Regions from separate parts of the Jeotgalicoccus sp. FSL K6-3177 genome, predicted to be linked through region 1. Evidence: riboswitches for the same ligand, from Rfam matches in the RefSeq annotation. Region 1 holds a riboswitch; each other region holds the start of a gene.
The links. Region 1 has a riboswitch for thiamine pyrophosphate ahead of MHH58_RS00670 (ECF transporter S component). Riboswitches for the same ligand answer to the same signal wherever they lie in the genome.
Positions count from the first base shown of each region.

Region 1 (2,333 bases):
ATCGCCTTCTGCTAAGGGTTCAGCATCGTTAAAAAATACTTCAGCTGCTGCTGTAGCCTGTAATTTTTCGGCGTTATCAGAAATTTGTGCAGCCAGGAAGTCATCTATCATAAAACCTTCCTCGGCAATTGAAATTGCTGGAGCAATCAAATCCGACATATCAACTGTTCCCCAAGTTTCGTGGGCTGCCTCCAAGCCCCTCAATGTTCCCGGAACTCCTACTGACTTACCGCTTCTGACACGTTCTTCAAATGGTAATGCTTCCCCGTCTTCATCGAGGAACATTTCCGTATCTGCACCTGCAGGCGCACGTTCCCTGCTGTTTATCACAGATGTTTCTCCTGTTTCTCCATCATATACCATCATAAAACCTCCGCCGCCAATACCCGACATCATGGGCTCTGCAACGGTCAATACATATTGCATAGCAATAGCTGCGTCCATGGCGTTACCGCCGTGGGCAAGGATATCATAACCCGTTTCAGAAGCAAGCGGGTGCGCCGATACAACCATCCCTTCATCAGCTGCTGCTACATCATTATCTTCACTGTAGTCCGGATCAAAAGCTTCGGCAGATACGATGGGAATTCCTGCTGAAAAGATTAGCAATGATAAACTGATAACTGCTGCTAAGCGTTTTAGAAAATTCTTCATGTTACGCCCCCTTGTTTTTAATTGCTGATGCGCTTTGTCTCTCCTCTCTAAATAAAGATGTAAAATTCTAAAAATTATGAATTACTTCCCTCAAGGTTACCATATCAGAACATGCAGTCAATAATTTGACACAATTAAATTCATATCTTTTGTATAGTATAATTTAGAAAATACCTATATATTGAGGTGTAAAATTATGTCTTTAGAAAATGTTAAACCGCCGGAGCAATTTCAATATTTTAATCATCAGATAGTTATTAATAAGCATTTCGAATTCACTTGTCATAACCGTATATTTTTTTCCAGTACAGCCTTTAAAGATTTAAAAAACCATCGCTACACATTTCAGTTAGAAATATTATCAATGGTAAATGAATTGGGCCTTGCCACAGATTTTCATTTAATTGATCAGATCTATAGAGAGCACATTGCTTTAAAACTCGATAATTGCGTGCTCAATGAAACTCTGCCTGCTATGAATACAACCGCTGAAAATATTGCGTACTGGATTTTTGAACAGTTTAGTAGTCATCTGCCAAAGGAAGATACACTGCTTAAAGTAACGCTCTATGAAAACGATAAACAGGGGATTTCCGTAACTAAATAATTCCAGCTTCACAAATCCGTGCAAGTGGACTATGATAGTGATAATCAAATAATAAATTCACCACCACTGGGGGTGTCCGCATCGGACTGAGACTGACCCTTATCACCTGATCTAGATTATACTAGCGTAGGGAAGTGGCATATTTTTATATGCACACCATTCCGTTAGTGGTGTGTTTTTTTGTTTGAAATTTATAACGGAGGCTTCAAAATGGCACAAAGAAATGGTTTAACACTCACTGATATTTTAATTACTGTCGTTATTGCACTGGTTTTCGCTGTTATTTATTCTCTATGGGATGGGATTTATACGATTCTCCAACCCTTTGGTCTGCATTTAAATGAACTGGTATACGGAATGTGGTTTATCGCTGCGATTGTCGCTTATTTAGTTATCAGGAAGCCTGGTGTTGCTCTGATTGCAGAATTTGCAGCAGCTTCGGGCGAAACGATTGTACTCCTTCAGTTTGATATTTCACTGATTATGTACGGCTTAATACAGGGACTGGTCTGCGAACTTATTTTTATGTTCTTTAAATATAAGAGTACGAGTCTGATGGTGGCAGCCTTGGCCGGCATCGCGGCAGCTTTATCTACTTTGCCGCTCGACTGGTATTATGGTTATCTCGGGATGCTCGAGACATGGAATCTTGTCCTGATGTTCAGTTTTCGGATACTCAGCGGCGCGCTTGTTGCCGGCTGGCTCGGCCATCTGCTCTACAAAGCACTTAAAGAAACCGGCGTATTAAAGTTTGTAGGACAAAGACACGATAATTCACATGAAGGATTATAATATGCCGGCAATTAATATACAGAACTTAAATTTAAAATTTCCAGAAGCACCGGTAAAATTATTTACCGATTTAAATATTGAAGTTGAAGCCGGCGAGAAAGTACTGCTGCTCGGACCGAGCGGTTCAGGTAAAAGCACGTTATTAAACGTCATGGGCGGGTTAATCCCGCGGGCAATCCATACACCCATGAAAACCGAATCAATCGAAATTCCTGATAATAACGCCTATGTGTTTCAGGATCCTGATTCCCAGTTTACGATGCCTACAGTAGCAGAAGAG
Region 1 is NZ_JBBOSK010000001.1:143,630-145,962, reverse strand. Features, by position in the region: gene ggt (gamma-glutamyltransferase) at 1-654, opposite strand, end outside; gene MHH58_RS00675 (6-pyruvoyl trahydropterin synthase family protein) at 851-1,261, shown strand; TPP riboswitch at 1,320-1,411, shown strand; gene MHH58_RS00670 (ECF transporter S component) at 1,472-2,053, shown strand; gene MHH58_RS00665 (ABC transporter ATP-binding protein) at 2,040-2,333, shown strand, end outside.

Region 2 (2,333 bases), 1.9 Mb from region 1:
GAGCAGTTTATCTGTCAGATTTCTGCGAAACGCTGATGCGCCGTAACCGACCGGATCCAGCACGATTGGAATATTACACTCGTTAGCACAGCGTGCCATTTCTTCATACAGCGGCACTTTTTCTTCCGTGCACGTGCCAATATTTAAAAGCAGTGCTCCCGCATGCTTTAAAATATCTGGTGCTTCGCTTTTTTCACCGCTCATAATCGGAGATGCTCCGAGTGCCAAGAGACTGTTCGCAGTAAAAGGCTTCACGACGTCGTTCGTAATACATACTACAAGCGGTGTGTTTTTTCTTAACTCTTCTATCATCTGAATCAGTCTCCTTGATAGCTGAAATGATTCACCGGTCCGCTGCCTTTACCGATACCGGGAGAATTTTGTATTGCACTGGTAATATATGCTTTACCTGTTCTGAACGCTTCTTCGACCGTACGGCCTTTTGCAAGCTCGGCTGTTAAAACTGCCGAGAAAGTGCAGCCCGTACCGTGCGTCTGATCCGTATCAATACGCGCTCTTGTTAAAGTTGAAATTTTTTTCCCGTCATATAAATAATCAGTTGCATCACCCGACAGGTGGCCGCCCTTAATAATCACGCTGGCTGCGCCCATTTCATCAACAAATATTTTCAGAGCCCGGTGAATATCTTCTTCTGTCCGGATAGTCATATTCGCAATCGCTTCTGCTTCATGAAGATTCGGTGTTACTATGTGTGACAGCGGGAGCAGCGTATCAATCAGTGTCGCCATCGATGTGTCCGTCATCAGACGGTCTCCGCTCGTTGCTATCATTACCGGATCCATGACGTACGGAATGTTATACTTCCGGATATATTCGGCAATCACAGTCATCATATCCGCCTCTGCCACCATTCCAGTCTTCATTGCATGCGGCACTTCGTCCGAAAATATGCTGTTCAGTTCTTTGTCGATAAAATCCGCCGGCACATTGTAAACGCCCTGGACACCGAGTGTATTCTGCGCAGTCAGTGAAGTCACCGCAGCCATACCGTAAACACCCCGCGAGTGCATTGCTTTAAGATCCGCAAATATTCCCGCTCCGCCTGTCGGATCAGTTCCTGCAACAGTTAAACCAATAGGTAAAGTCATTAAATATATCCTCCTGTAATAAAAAACCCGCTTCCAGGGAAGCGGGTTGGATCGATTAAGAGATTTCGTCTGTAATCATCTGCACTTCCCTACGCCAGCATAACCTGGATCAGGTGAAAAGGGACAAGCATTCGCTATCTCAGCCGTACCGGCGCCCCCAGCGGGTTCTATTCTTTTTATTGACATAAGCGTACCATATTTCTTTTAGCCGTCAAAGCAGATTGCGGCGTCTGAACACCGCCGTTCCGATTGCGGCAAAAAGAATTCCGAGGCTCGCGATAATTAAAACAGCACTGATATTCATTCTTTCGTAAGGCATATCACTTAAATAGTAAAACGGGCTGAGCATTAAATACACTTCATCGATATTTATCAGCACGCCAAAGTAGTTTGCAAAAAAGATATAGGCAATATATATCCATGCTGCAGTATGCAGCTTTCTGGAGATTCCCGCAAATAATGCGGATATCCCTGCTATAAATATAATACCCGCACAGTAATTTACTGCCGCAAGACCGAAGTCTTTAAGAGAAACACTCAAATCCGCAACATTTATACTGGCAAGGTACATGCCGGCTATCGTCAAGAGAAAAGATAACACTCCTGTCCCGATACCGTACAGATAATGTGTTGTAAAAATAGTACCGCGCGATACTTTCCGGTTCAGCGTACCGGCATTCATCACTTCCAGGCGTCCCTTTTTCTCCTCGGTGAGGATACGTCCGTTAATCATCAGGGCGGGCACAGCCGATATTAGCGCCGATATCACCAGCAGCATGCCGATAAAGAAGACTGCCGGATTATTGTCGCCGAGTGCCTCCCGGAGCATATCATTATCTCCGATCAGACTCTCCAAATCTCCGAATATGGAGCCGTAAGATAAGCCGGCGGCAAACAGACCGGCCAGCCAGCTGAAAATCATTACCCGCATATTTAGAAAAGCAAGTTTAGGATAGCTGGATATTTTTCTTATGTTCTTTTCTTTATTTATTTTTATATAACTGTCCCCGATGTCACGCTTTAAAAATAATACGCAGCTCAGGACAATCAGGATTAAAATCACAGCAAACGGCAGCAGCCATATTCCCGAGTTACTCCCGTATACTTCAATGCGCGACAGCCAGTGATATGGTGATATTACCGAGTAAGTTGTATCTAAAGCGTCTGTTACTGCACGGTATAAGTAGAACCCCAGGAGCAGCGCAAGGGACATGCCGAAGGTCA
Region 2 is NZ_JBBOSK010000001.1:2,031,037-2,033,369, forward strand. Features, by position in the region: gene thiM (hydroxyethylthiazole kinase) at 1-312, opposite strand, end outside; gene thiD (bifunctional hydroxymethylpyrimidine kinase/phosphomethylpyrimidine kinase) at 318-1,109, opposite strand; TPP riboswitch at 1,179-1,278, opposite strand; gene MHH58_RS10365 (ABC transporter permease) at 1,321-2,333, opposite strand, start outside.
Region 2: another riboswitch for thiamine pyrophosphate. It lies ahead of thiD (bifunctional hydroxymethylpyrimidine kinase/phosphomethylpyrimidine kinase); the one in region 1 lies ahead of MHH58_RS00670 (ECF transporter S component).

Region 3 (2,333 bases), 840 kb from region 1:
TTCCCGCATCTTAACACTTCCTAAATTAATCTTGTCGTATTATTATAACATGCACGAACGCTTATATCCGCAGTAAGACCCCGTGTTTTTCCAATTGTTTTAAGATGATGTAGGACGTAATGGCGCCGATTAGACTCGATACTAAGAAAGCTGCTGCGACCACTGTGAAAATTTGTGCATCGAGTTCAAGGATGATAATCAGCGGGTAAAGGCTGAGCGCACCGATGACGCCGGTGCCGATGATTTCGCCGAGGGCCGCAAGCGACAGCTTTTTAGAGTATTTGTAGAGCAGCCAGGCTAAGAGCGCGCCGATCATGCTGCCGGGATAAGCGAAGACGGTGCCCGTGCCGAATAGAATTCTGATCGTCGACGAGATAAAAGCCTGGACGATAACCCAGGGGCCGGTGAGTACCGCACCGAGTACGTTGATCAGGTGCTGCATGGGCGCCGCGCGGATAATGCCGATTGGAATAGTGACTAGCGTACTTAAAATAACGTTTAAAGCGACAAAAGCTGCGGTGAATGTCATGTTTTTAGTTAATTTGTTGATGGTGGTGCCTCCTATTTGAATTATTGGTGATGGAATGTGTGGCTTGATGCGTTGGCGTGACGGAAGCTCATGTATACGAAAGACACGATGCGTTGGCGTGACGGAAGCTCATGTATACGAAAGACACGATGCGTTGGCGTGACGGAAGCTCATGTATACGAAAGACGCGATGCGTTGGCGTGACGGAAGCTCATGTATACGAAAGACGCGATGCGTTGACATGACGGACGCTCATGTATACGAAAGGCGCGGTGCGTTGGCGTGACGGGCGCTCATGTATACGAAAGGCGCGATGCGTTGACATGACGGGCGCTCATGTATACGAAAGGCGCGATGCGTTGGCGTGACGGACGCTCATGTATACGAAAGACGCGGTGCGTTGGCGTGACGGGCGCTCATGTATACGCAAGACTCAATACCCCAACATACAAAAATGGCGCTGAAACACTCTATTATTCAGAGATTTCAACGCCATTCAATATGTAGATGATGCTTATTTAAACTGGTTCGGGTCGCGGTTTGGTCTGTTGCGGACTGCAGCGCCGGTTTCGCCCTGCATGAGGTCGCCGCCTGTTTGTTCGATAATTTCGCTTGTGACTGTTGAGCTGATTGCATGCGAGACCATCTGCAGCAGTTCATTAACGCCTGCCTGTGATTCTTTGAACTGGTCAACGAGCGGCATTTCGTCTAATTCTTCTTCGATTTTAGCCAGTTTTTCTTCCGTCATTTTGTAGGCGCGTTCTTTGCCGTAGTTTTGGAAGTTTACAGCTTGCTGCTGCAGGCTTTTCAGACTGGCCATCTTTTCGCGGATTTCCTGATTTTCATGAATCTTAGCTTCCGCTTTCTGGAAGAATTCAACCTGTTCTGTTTCCGCCATCATTTTACCGAGCTTTTTTGCTTCTTCTATTATTTCATCCTTAGTATACATTCGAAGTTCCACCTTTTAGTTGATATATACCATTCATTATATATGAAAGCCTTCATTTATTAAATGTAAATCTCCTGATTCGTTTGTCAAAGTACAAAAATGCACACTCCGGCCCTGGAGTGTGCATAACGAATCTATGCCACTTCCCTACGCTGGCATAATCCAGATCAGGTAGTAAGAGTGTTTCTCAGCCCGTAAGGGCACCTCCAGTGGTGTGCGGTATTTAATTGCTTCCATCATAACTGAACAAAAAGTGTTTGTAAACATAGATGAGCCGCACAGCTCGCCTGTTTACTGATTCACCATGTCATAGTACTTGCCTTCCAAAGCAAGCAGCTCTTCTTCCGTTCCCGCTTCAAGCAGTTCGCCCTGCTCTAAAACGAAGATCCGGTCGACGGCTTTTATCGTGTTGAGACGGTGGGCGATAATAATGCTCGTCCGCCCTTTCATCAGCCGCTCCAGCGATTCCTGGATTTTCAGTTCTGTAATCGTGTCGATGCTGGACGTTGCTTCATCGAGCAGCAGGATGGCAGGGTCTGTAATGAGCGCCCGCGCGATGGAGATCAGCTGCTTTTGGCCCTGCGAGATAAAGCCCTCATCTAAATCGAGCACCGTGTCGTAACCCTGCTCGAGCGTCATAATAAAGTCATGGGCATTGGCGACTTTCGCCGCTTCAATCACTTCATCGTCTGTCGCATTCATCCGGCCGTAGCGTATATTTTCACGGATGGTGGCTTCAAACAGGTACGGGTCCTGCAGCACGAAGGCCGTCTGTGAACGAATGTTAGTACGGGAGTAATCTTTAATATCCTCCCTGTCGACTAAGATACTGCCTAAATCCGTTTCGTAAAAGCG
Region 3 is NZ_JBBOSK010000001.1:988,600-990,932, reverse strand. Features, by position in the region: gene mutS (DNA mismatch repair protein MutS) at 1-9, opposite strand, end outside; gene thiW (energy coupling factor transporter S component ThiW) at 62-529, opposite strand; gene MHH58_RS04960 (RicAFT regulatory complex protein RicA family protein) at 1,044-1,478, opposite strand; TPP riboswitch at 1,606-1,696, opposite strand; gene MHH58_RS04955 (ABC transporter ATP-binding protein) at 1,770-2,333, opposite strand, start outside.
Region 3: another riboswitch for thiamine pyrophosphate. It lies ahead of MHH58_RS04960 (RicAFT regulatory complex protein RicA family protein); the one in region 1 lies ahead of MHH58_RS00670 (ECF transporter S component).